Regions from separate parts of the Nocardia implantans genome, predicted to be linked through region 1. Evidence: riboswitches for the same ligand, from Rfam matches in the RefSeq annotation. Region 1 holds a riboswitch; the other holds the start of a gene.
What was found. Region 1 has a riboswitch for S-adenosylmethionine ahead of U3653_RS07610 (amino acid ABC transporter permease). Riboswitches for the same ligand answer to the same signal wherever they lie in the genome.

Region 1 (4,410 bases):
GTGTTCGACAACGCCGCCTACCGGTCGGTGGGCGGTCACGCGGCGGTGGCCGGGAGCGTCACCGAGGACCTCGATATCGCCCGTGCGCTGCGGCGAGCCGGTCACTCGACGGTTCTGGTGGCCGCGGGAGCGTCGGCCCGCACCAGGATGTATCGCGGCGCCGCGGAATTGGACGCGGGCTACACCCGCTGGCTCTGGTCGGCCTACGACGGCACGATCGCTGGCGGTGCGGCGGTGGGACTGATTGCCGCCTTTGCCTATTGGGCGCCGCCCGCGATGGCGGTGTTCGGCCGTGGAGCGACCCGAACGACCGGATCGATCGGCTGGCTCGCCGCCGTCGCCGGGCGGCTGCTGGCCCGTTCGACCGAGACCGGCGGCCCGCTGCGGCCATCTGACCTGCCGGCCGCCGTCGCGCACCCGGTGTCGGTGGCGGCGTATCTGCTGCTGTGGGCGCGGTCGCACCGGGCCCGTCGCCGCGGCACGGCGCGCTGGAAAGGTCGCTCGCTTCCCTGATCGCGCCGAGCCGCGGCCGCAACCTCACGGCACCGGCGTGATTCCGACGGTCGGCAGGAAGACGCAGGACTTGGCGCCGTTCTGCACCGAGCCGAAGACCGCGGCGAGCACGGTTCCCTTGCCGGTGTCCACCGGAACGGCACGCACCCCGCCCATCGGGAGCGACGCGACGAGGAAGTCGCGGATCGCCTGCTCGGCGGCTGGTCGCAGGTCGGCGGGAACGGCCGCGGGGATCATCGAGCGGGCGACCTCGGGCAACGGTCCCATGGCGGCCGTGCCGCCGCGGCCGGTGTTCAGATTGAGCCAGGCCACTTGCATGCCTCCGGTATTCGGACCGTCCGGCCCGAGGCCGTAGGGCACGAAGGTGAACATGGCTTGCCCGGCCTTGACGGCGCTGAGATCCTGGCCGGGAATCTGGACGGTGTTCTTCGGCCACGGCCCCGGGATGGCGCCTGCCACGGCGGGCGCCAGCCCGGCCGTGGTGTTGTCGAGGCAGAACGCCGACGCGCTGGGGTAGGCGAACGGCTGGATGCCGAGCGCGCGCAGCGCGTCGAGCGCGGCTTGATACGCGCCGAACAGGTCACCGGGAGCGGCGATCGGCACGGAGTCCTCGGCGGATGCGGGAAGCGTTACGTCCGGAGCCGCGAACGCGGCGGCGGGCCCGGAGAACACGAGGGCCATCGAACTGGTCGCGACAGCGGACAACTGGGTCAGACGGCGCAATATGGTCACGAAACCTCCTCATCGGCGGAACGATCGAGGGGGACAGTACTCCGGCAAACGCATTCATCAGCCGGGATTCCACACAGCAATTTCGTGGCGAGTCCTGTTTGCCCGGAACGGACCTCAGCGTCGCACACCGGCGTTCCCCAGCCTCGGTGATACCCGTATGCTGCATCGGACCGGCATCGTCCCGCAGCGCCTGTCCTGCACCGCGCCCTCGATCGAGCAGCGCACGCCTGGTTACTACAAGGATCCGATGCACGCGCGTGGGCAAGGTCTACGCTCACGGTGATTACTTCTCTTGTTCCATGCTTCCCTTGCTGGGCATCATGATTCGGCTCGCCCCTGACACCCGTTGACAGGGGGTCGGCGCCAACCATCCAGAGCGACCGAGAGACCTGGCTCGTCGACGTCGCAGCAACCCCCCGGTCACCGGGTGCGGGTGCTTCCGCCGGGACCGATGGAGGAACCGAAGTGATCATCGAGGACCCGTCATGAGCGCGTCCACCGCGCCGGACGCCGCCCCCGAGGCCGCCGCGCCGAACGAACCGGACCCGACCCGCACGCCCGCCCCTGTCGCGAGCGCCGCGACGCCTACCGTCGCGAAGACCCGGCATCCGTGGCGCTGGGTGGTCAGCACCGTCGCCCTGATCGTGCTCGCCCAGTTCGTGCACGGCCTGGCCACCAACCCCGGCTGGGACTGGCCGACGTTCGCGCGGTACATCACAGCGAAGTCGGTGCTGTCGGCGCTGCGGGTCACCCTGGAGCTGACCGCATGGGGCACGGCGCTGGGCTTTCTGCTCGGCACCGCCCTCGCGATCGCCCGGCTGTCGAACAACCCGGTGCTGCGGGTGCTCTCGTGGGTCTACATCTGGGCGTTCCGCTCGATCCCGCTGATCGTGCAGTTGCTGTTCTGGTTCAACATCGCCTACCTGTACCAGACCCTTTCGGTCGGCATCCCGTTCGGGCCCGCGCTGTTCACCTTCGAGGTGAACGGGGTGATCAGCGGTTTCACCGCCGCCGTTATCGGCTTGGCGCTGCATCAGGCGGCCTATTCGGCGGAGATCATCCGGGCCGGGTTCATCGCGGTGGACGCGGGTCAGCTGGAAGCCGCGGCGGCGCTCGGGATTCCGCGGCTGCGGCAGTTCCGCACGGTGGTCATGCCGCAGGCGATGCGCTCGATCCTGCCGAACGCGACCAACGAGGTGATCAGCCTGTTCAAGGGCACCTCGATCGTGTCGGTCATGGCGATCGCCGAACTGTTCTACCAGGTCCAGGTGATCTACGGGCGCAACGGCCGGGTGGTGCCGCTGCTGATGGTCGCGACCGTCTGGTACATCGTGCTCACCACCGTGCTGTCGGTGGCGCAGTACTACATCGAACGCCACTACGCCAAGGGCGCGCACCGCACGCCGCCGCCGACGCCGCTGCGACGCGCGTGGCGGAAGCTGCGCGAGGTCGCCGAGGCCGGTCCCGCCGCACCGCGCGGAGCGACCCGATGAGCGCCGCACCCGCCGTGCGGGTCCGCGGCCTGCGGAAGTCCTTCGGCTCGCACGAGGTGCTGCGCGGCATCGATCTCACCGTGCGCTCCGGCGAGGTGGTGGCCGTGATCGGCCCGTCCGGGTCCGGCAAGTCCACCCTGCTGCGCGTGGTCAACCATCTGGAGACGCTGGACGCGGGCACCGTGCACATCGACGGCGAGCTGATCGGATACCGGCTGCGCCGCGATCGCCTGCACGCCCTGCCCGACCACGCGGTGCGCAAGCAGCGCTCCCGGATCGGCTTCGTCTTCCAGCAGTTCAATCTGTTCCCGCACCTGACCGTGCTCGACAACGTCACGCTGGCGCCGCTGTCGGCGCAGCGGCGCGACCGGACCGAGGTGGAGCGCGAGGCGCGCCTGCTGCTGGACCGGGTCGGCATCGGACACCTGGCCGACGCGTATCCGCGCAGGCTGTCGGGCGGGCAGCAGCAGCGAGTGGCGATCGCCCGCGCGCTGGCGCTGCGCCCGCGCGTGATCCTGTTCGACGAGCCGACCTCCGCGCTCGACCCGGAACTGGTCGGCGAGGTGCTCGACGTGATCCGCGATCTGGCGCACGGCGGCACCGCGCTGGTGATCGTCACCCACGAGATCGGTTTCGCCCGTGAGGTCGCCGACACCGTGGTGTTCCTCGACGAGGGCGTCATCGTCGAGCAGGGCCCGCCCTCGGCCGTCCTCGACCATCCCGAACACCCGCGCACCCGCGCGTTCCTTTCCCGAGTCCGTTGACGAACAGGTTTCCGATGAAGTTCTCCGCCCTGGTCACCGTCGCCGCCACCACGGTCGCGCTGCTGGCCACCGGCTGCACCGAACCCGAGGCGGACAACGCCGCGCAGCCCGCCGGTTCGATCACCTTCGACCTCTCCCCCGCCCAATCCGGCCGGATCAGGGTGGCCAAGGTCGACGCCATCGCCGCCGAGGTGCCGAAGGCGATCCGCGACCGCGGCACGCTGGTGGTGACCGGCGCGGCCGGCGCGGCGCCGCCGCTGCGGTTCTACGCCACCGACGACAAGACGGTGGTCGGCTCGGAAGTCGACTTCGCCTCGCTGATCGCCGACATCCTCGGCCTGAAACTCGACGCGCGGGTGGCCGATTGGTCGCAGAACTTCGTGCGGGTGGACTCCGGCGAGGTGGACGCGTTCATCTCCAACGTCACCGTCACCGAGGAACGCAAGGAGAAGTACGACTTCGCGACCTACCGCAAGGACAACGTCGCGCTGGAGGTGCCGATCCAGAGCAAGCTCGACTACAAGGACCGCACGAGCCTGGCGGGCAAGCGGATCGGCGTCGGCAGCGGCACCAACCAGGAACAGCTGCTGGTCAAGTGGAACGAGCAGAACCGGGCCGAGGGACTGGCGCCGATCGACATCGCCTACTTCCAGCAGGTCACCGACTACTACCTGGCGCTGGCCTCGCAGCGGCTGGACGGCTACCTCGGACCGAACCCGACGGCGATCTACCACGCGGCCACCGCGAAACAGACCAGGATCGTCGGCACCTTCTCCGGTGCGGGCGAGGCGCTGCAAGGCGAGATCGCGGTGCTCACCAAGAAGGACAACGGGCTGATCACCGCCGTGCAGCACGCACTGGCCTACGCCATCGAGCACGGCGCCTATCAGCAGGTGATCGACCGTTGG
Region 2 (4,410 bases), on a different contig from region 1:
AGCACGACCGACCGCGAAGCGATGGCGACCAATTCCTCGACCGGTGCGCAGTCCGCGAATCCTGGCCCCGCCACGCGCGACGGAAACTTCGCCTTCACCGTCACCGACGCGGCCACCGGAAGCGGTTCGCGCACGATCGTGACGCTTACCGTCACCAATGTGTCCGACCACGAACAGACTTGGTCCATCCCGGAGCAACGACTGGTCACCACCGGCGGGCGTTCGCTCCCGCCGGACGCGGCGGGCACCGCCGAGCTGAATCCGCCCGGCGACTTCGCGCGCATCGCTCCCGGCCGCGCCGGTACTTTCCGCCTAGCCTTCGACCTGCCCGGCAAGAACAAGAACGGCAAGAAGAACGACAAGAAGGACGAGGCCCCGAGCCATCTGGTCCTGCACGGCGATCCGTCGTCACCCGGCGTAACCGTGCCGATCCGCTGACCGCTCGGGCCACGGCTTCCCGGTCAGGCCAATGCTTGGTCGAGATCTTGGAGCAGGTCCTCCACGTCTTCCAAGCCCACCGAGATGCGCACGACGCCGTCGGTCAGGCCGATGGTGGCCCTGCCTTCGGGGCCCATGGCGCGGTGTGTGGTGGTCGCCGGGTGGGTGATCAGCGACTTCGCGTCACCGAGGTTGTTGGAGATGTCGACGACGCGCAACCGGTTGAGGACTTCGAACGCGCGCTTCTTTGCCTCGTTCTCGGGAGCGTTCAACTCGAAGGTGACTACGGTGCCGCCCCCGCTCATCTGGCCGGCGGCCAGCGCGTACTGCGGATGCGATTCCAGGAACGGGTACCGCACCCAGCTGACGGCCGGGTTGCTCTCCAGGAAGCGGGCGATGCGCAGGGCGGACTCCGTCGAATGGCGCACCCGCAGCGGCATCGTCTCCAAGCCTTTGAGCAGCGTCCACGCGTTGAACGGGCTCAGCGCGGGACCGGTGTGGCGCATCAGCGTTTTCACCGGCCCGTCGATGTAGTCCCGAGCCCCGAGTATCGCGCCGCCGAGCACGCGGCCCTGGCCGTCGATGTGCTTGGTGCCCGAGTAGACCACCACGTCGGCGCCGAGCTCGAAGCCGCGTTGCAGCAGCGGGGTGGCGAACACGTTGTCCAGCACGACCTTGGCGCCCGCCGCATGCGCCAGCTCGGTCACCCGCCGCACGTCGACCAGCGTCTGCATCGGGTTGGCCGGCGTCTCGAAGAAGACCGCCTGCGTGGGCACCGACAGCGCCTGCTCCCACTGGTCGAGGTCCTCGCCGTCGACGAAGACGGTCTCAACGCCCCAGCGCGGCAGGATCTCGTTGCACACCACGAAGCACGAGCCGAACAGGCTGCGCGCGGCGACCAGCCGGTCACCGGCGCCCAGCAGCGCGCCGAGCGCGGTGAACACCGCGGACATGCCGCTCGCGGTCGCGAAGCACGCCTCGGCGCCGTCGAGCAGGCGCATCCGCTCCTCGAACATGGCCACCGTCGGGTTGCCGTAGCGGGAGTAGACGAAGTGCTCGACCTCGCCGGTGAACGCGGCCTCGGCCGCCTCGGCGCTCTCGTAGACGAAGCCGGAGGTCAGGTAGAGCGCCTCCGCGGTCTCCTCGAAACCGGAGCGCCGCAGGCCGCCGCGCACGCCGAGCGTCGCGGGGCCGACGCCGTCGGGCAGCGGCTTGTCGAACGCGCCGCCGGTGATCACGACTGCCGCCACGGCAGTCCGAGAGCACGCCAGCCGGAGCCGCCGCGATGCCCGAATTCGTCGAGCGGGCCCTCGAAGCCCTCGAGCACGTTGTAGGAGGTGCGGTAACCCGCGGAGGTGGCGGCGATCGCCGCGCCCACCGAACGCTGACCGGAGCGACAGAGGAAGACCACCGGAGCCTCCGGGTCATGGCCGTCGAGCGCCTGCTTCAACTGCTCGACGAACGCCTCGTTGCGCGCGCCCGTCGAGTCGACCCACTCGATCAGCACGGTCGGCCGCTCGATCGAACTGGTGTCGGGGACGCCCACGAACTTCCATTCCGCTTCCGTCCGCACGTCCACCAAGACGGCTTCCGGATTGTTCTGCAACAGCTCCCATGCCTGCTGCGGGGTGATGTCACCGGCATAACTCATGTGCACCTCCTGTGAATCCGCACTTGCCGCGCCCGGGACCGAGGCGCCGCCAGGTCGTCACCCGGAGCACCCCACCGCGGAGGAGGGTTGCCGACCAGCAATGCCGGGGCTTGACACTGGTTCTCATGACCTTCGACTGAGATTGCACCGACCCGGGTCACCGTGTCAAACGGTGGCGCACCCTGCGCGAACGCTCAGGTGCACACCAGCCACTTGTCACCGGATCTGGTGAGATTCCAGGTCGTCGTCTTCTCCTGCCCGTCCACCTTCGTGGTGACGGTCGCCTTGCCCCGGTCGCCGTCCACCATGGGCGAGTCGATTTTCGTGATCTCGACCGGCTTTCCGGCGCCGTCCTGGCCCGCCAGCGGTGAGTGGGTCGCGTCGAAGCCCTGGCACGCGGTGCCGGGCGGCGGCACGGCGTCGCTGCGGTTGGAGCCGTCGACGAAGTTGCGGACGGCCGCCGCGATGCGGTCGGCCTCTGTGACATTTTTCTCAGCGGGCGAGAGCACACCGCCGAGCACGATCGCGATCAGCACGATCGCCGCGACCACCGCTGCGGCGACGAACGGGACCACCGAGCGTTTGTCGGTCTGGTCGACGCGGATGATCTCGTCCTCGTCCGCGGCGGGATGCTGTTCGGTCATGAGTCGATGATCCCTGGTCGGCGGCGGTATCGAGCGCTCGCCCCCCGGCTGCGGACCAGGCGCGACGCCGATCCGAAGCGAGGGGCGGCGATAGACCGGGCGCGAGCGGGTAGACGACGATCATGACCGTGGATGGCATCCGCCGGGTTCACGCACCGACGCGGGGCGGCATCGGCCATCCCGATAGAATCGCGGGACGGCGGCCTGCTGTCATAGCGAATCGGCAGCTCCACGCCGCGGCGAACGGAGCACCGTGCAGCCACGAGCCGGCAACGCCGGCGTCCGCACCGGACGGGTGCGACCGAGCCGGTGCGTCAACTTAGCCTAAGCTAAGCCCAGACGTCATTAATTGTTTCGACCATAAAGGTGCGCGTAAAGAGATGACCGAACAGAGTGCAGTAGAGGATGGCGGTGTCCGCGAGCCCTCCGTGGTGACGCAGGCTTCCTCCTCCGGGCCTGACGCGCACACCGCGAGGACCCGCCCGCTCCGCATCGCGATCGTGGGCGCCGGACCGGCCGGGATCTACGCCGCCGACGCATTGATGAAGTCCGACGCCGAGGTGTCGATCGACCTCTACGAGCGCATGCCCGCGCCGTTCGGCCTGATCCGCTACGGCGTCGCGCCCGACCACCCCAGGATCAAGGGCATCATCACCGCCCTGCACAAGGTCCTCGACAAGCCGCAGGTGCGCCTGCTCGGCAACATCGACTACGGCACCGACATCACCCTCGACGACCTGCGCGCCTTCTACGACGCGGTGATCTTCTCCACCGGAGCCAACGCCGACCGTGCCCTGCCCATCCCCGGCATCGACCTCGACGGCTCCTACGGCGCCGCCGACTTCGTCTCCTGGTACGACGGCCACCCCGACGTGCCGCGCACCTGGCCGTTGGACGCGGAGAAGGTCGCCGTTCTCGGCGTCGGCAACGTCGCCCTCGACGTCGCCCGCGTGCTGGCCAAGACCGGCGACGAGCTGCTGCCGACGGAGATCCCGCCGAACGTCTACAAGGGCCTCAAGGCCAACAAGGCCGTCGAGGTGCACGTCTTCGGCCGCCGCGGCCCGGCGCAGGCCAAGTTCACCCCGCTGGAGCTGCGCGAACTCGACCACTCGCCCACCATCGAAGTCATCGTCGACCCCGAGGACATCGACTACGACGAGGGCTCCGAGGCCGCGCGGCGGCACTCCAAGCAGGTCGACATGGTGGCCAACACGCTCGAGCAGTGGGCCATCCGCGACGCGGGCGACCGGCCGCACAAGCTGTTCCTGCACTTCTTCGAGTCCCCCGCCGAAATCCTCGGTGAGAACGGCAAGGTCGTCGGCCTGCGCACCGAGCGCACCCAGCTCGACGGCACCGGCAACGTCAAGGGCACCGGCGTGTTCAAGGACTGGGACGTGCAGGCGGTCTATCGCGCCGTCGGCTACCTGTCGCAGAACCTGACCAACCTGCCGTTCGACGATCAGGCCGGCACCGTGCCGAACGAAGCCGGTCGCGTGCTCGTCGACGAGAACGCCGACGGCGCCGCGCGCTACATGCCCGCCACCTACGTCACCGGCTGGATCAAGCGCGGCCCGGTCGGCCTGATCGGCCACACCAAGGGCGACGCCAACGAGACTATCGCCTGCCTGCTGGACGACGCTCCCCGCTTCACCCCGGCCGAGCGGCCCGAGCCGGAGG

Region 2: another riboswitch for S-adenosylmethionine. It lies ahead of U3653_RS00465 (rhodanese-like domain-containing protein); the one in region 1 lies ahead of U3653_RS07610 (amino acid ABC transporter permease).

Annotation. Positions count from the first base shown of each region.
Region 1 covers NZ_JAYKYQ010000002.1:730,496-734,905, reverse strand. Annotated here, with positions in the region: gene U3653_RS07620 (glycosyltransferase family 2 protein) at 1-513, shown strand, start outside; gene U3653_RS07615 (hypothetical protein) at 538-1,245, opposite strand; SAM riboswitch class I at 1,610-1,703, shown strand; gene U3653_RS07610 (amino acid ABC transporter permease) at 1,731-2,738, shown strand; gene U3653_RS07605 (amino acid ABC transporter ATP-binding protein) at 2,735-3,502, shown strand; gene U3653_RS07600 (ABC transporter substrate-binding protein) at 3,517-4,410, shown strand, end outside.
Region 2 covers NZ_JAYKYQ010000001.1:93,489-97,898, forward strand. Annotated here, with positions in the region: gene U3653_RS00455 (serine/threonine-protein kinase) at 1-438, shown strand, start outside; gene U3653_RS00460 (O-succinylhomoserine sulfhydrylase) at 462-1,676, opposite strand; gene U3653_RS00465 (rhodanese-like domain-containing protein) at 1,673-2,089, opposite strand; SAM riboswitch class IV at 2,104-2,220, opposite strand; gene U3653_RS00470 (Rv0361 family membrane protein) at 2,284-2,733, opposite strand; gene U3653_RS00475 (FAD-dependent oxidoreductase) at 3,114-4,410, shown strand, end outside.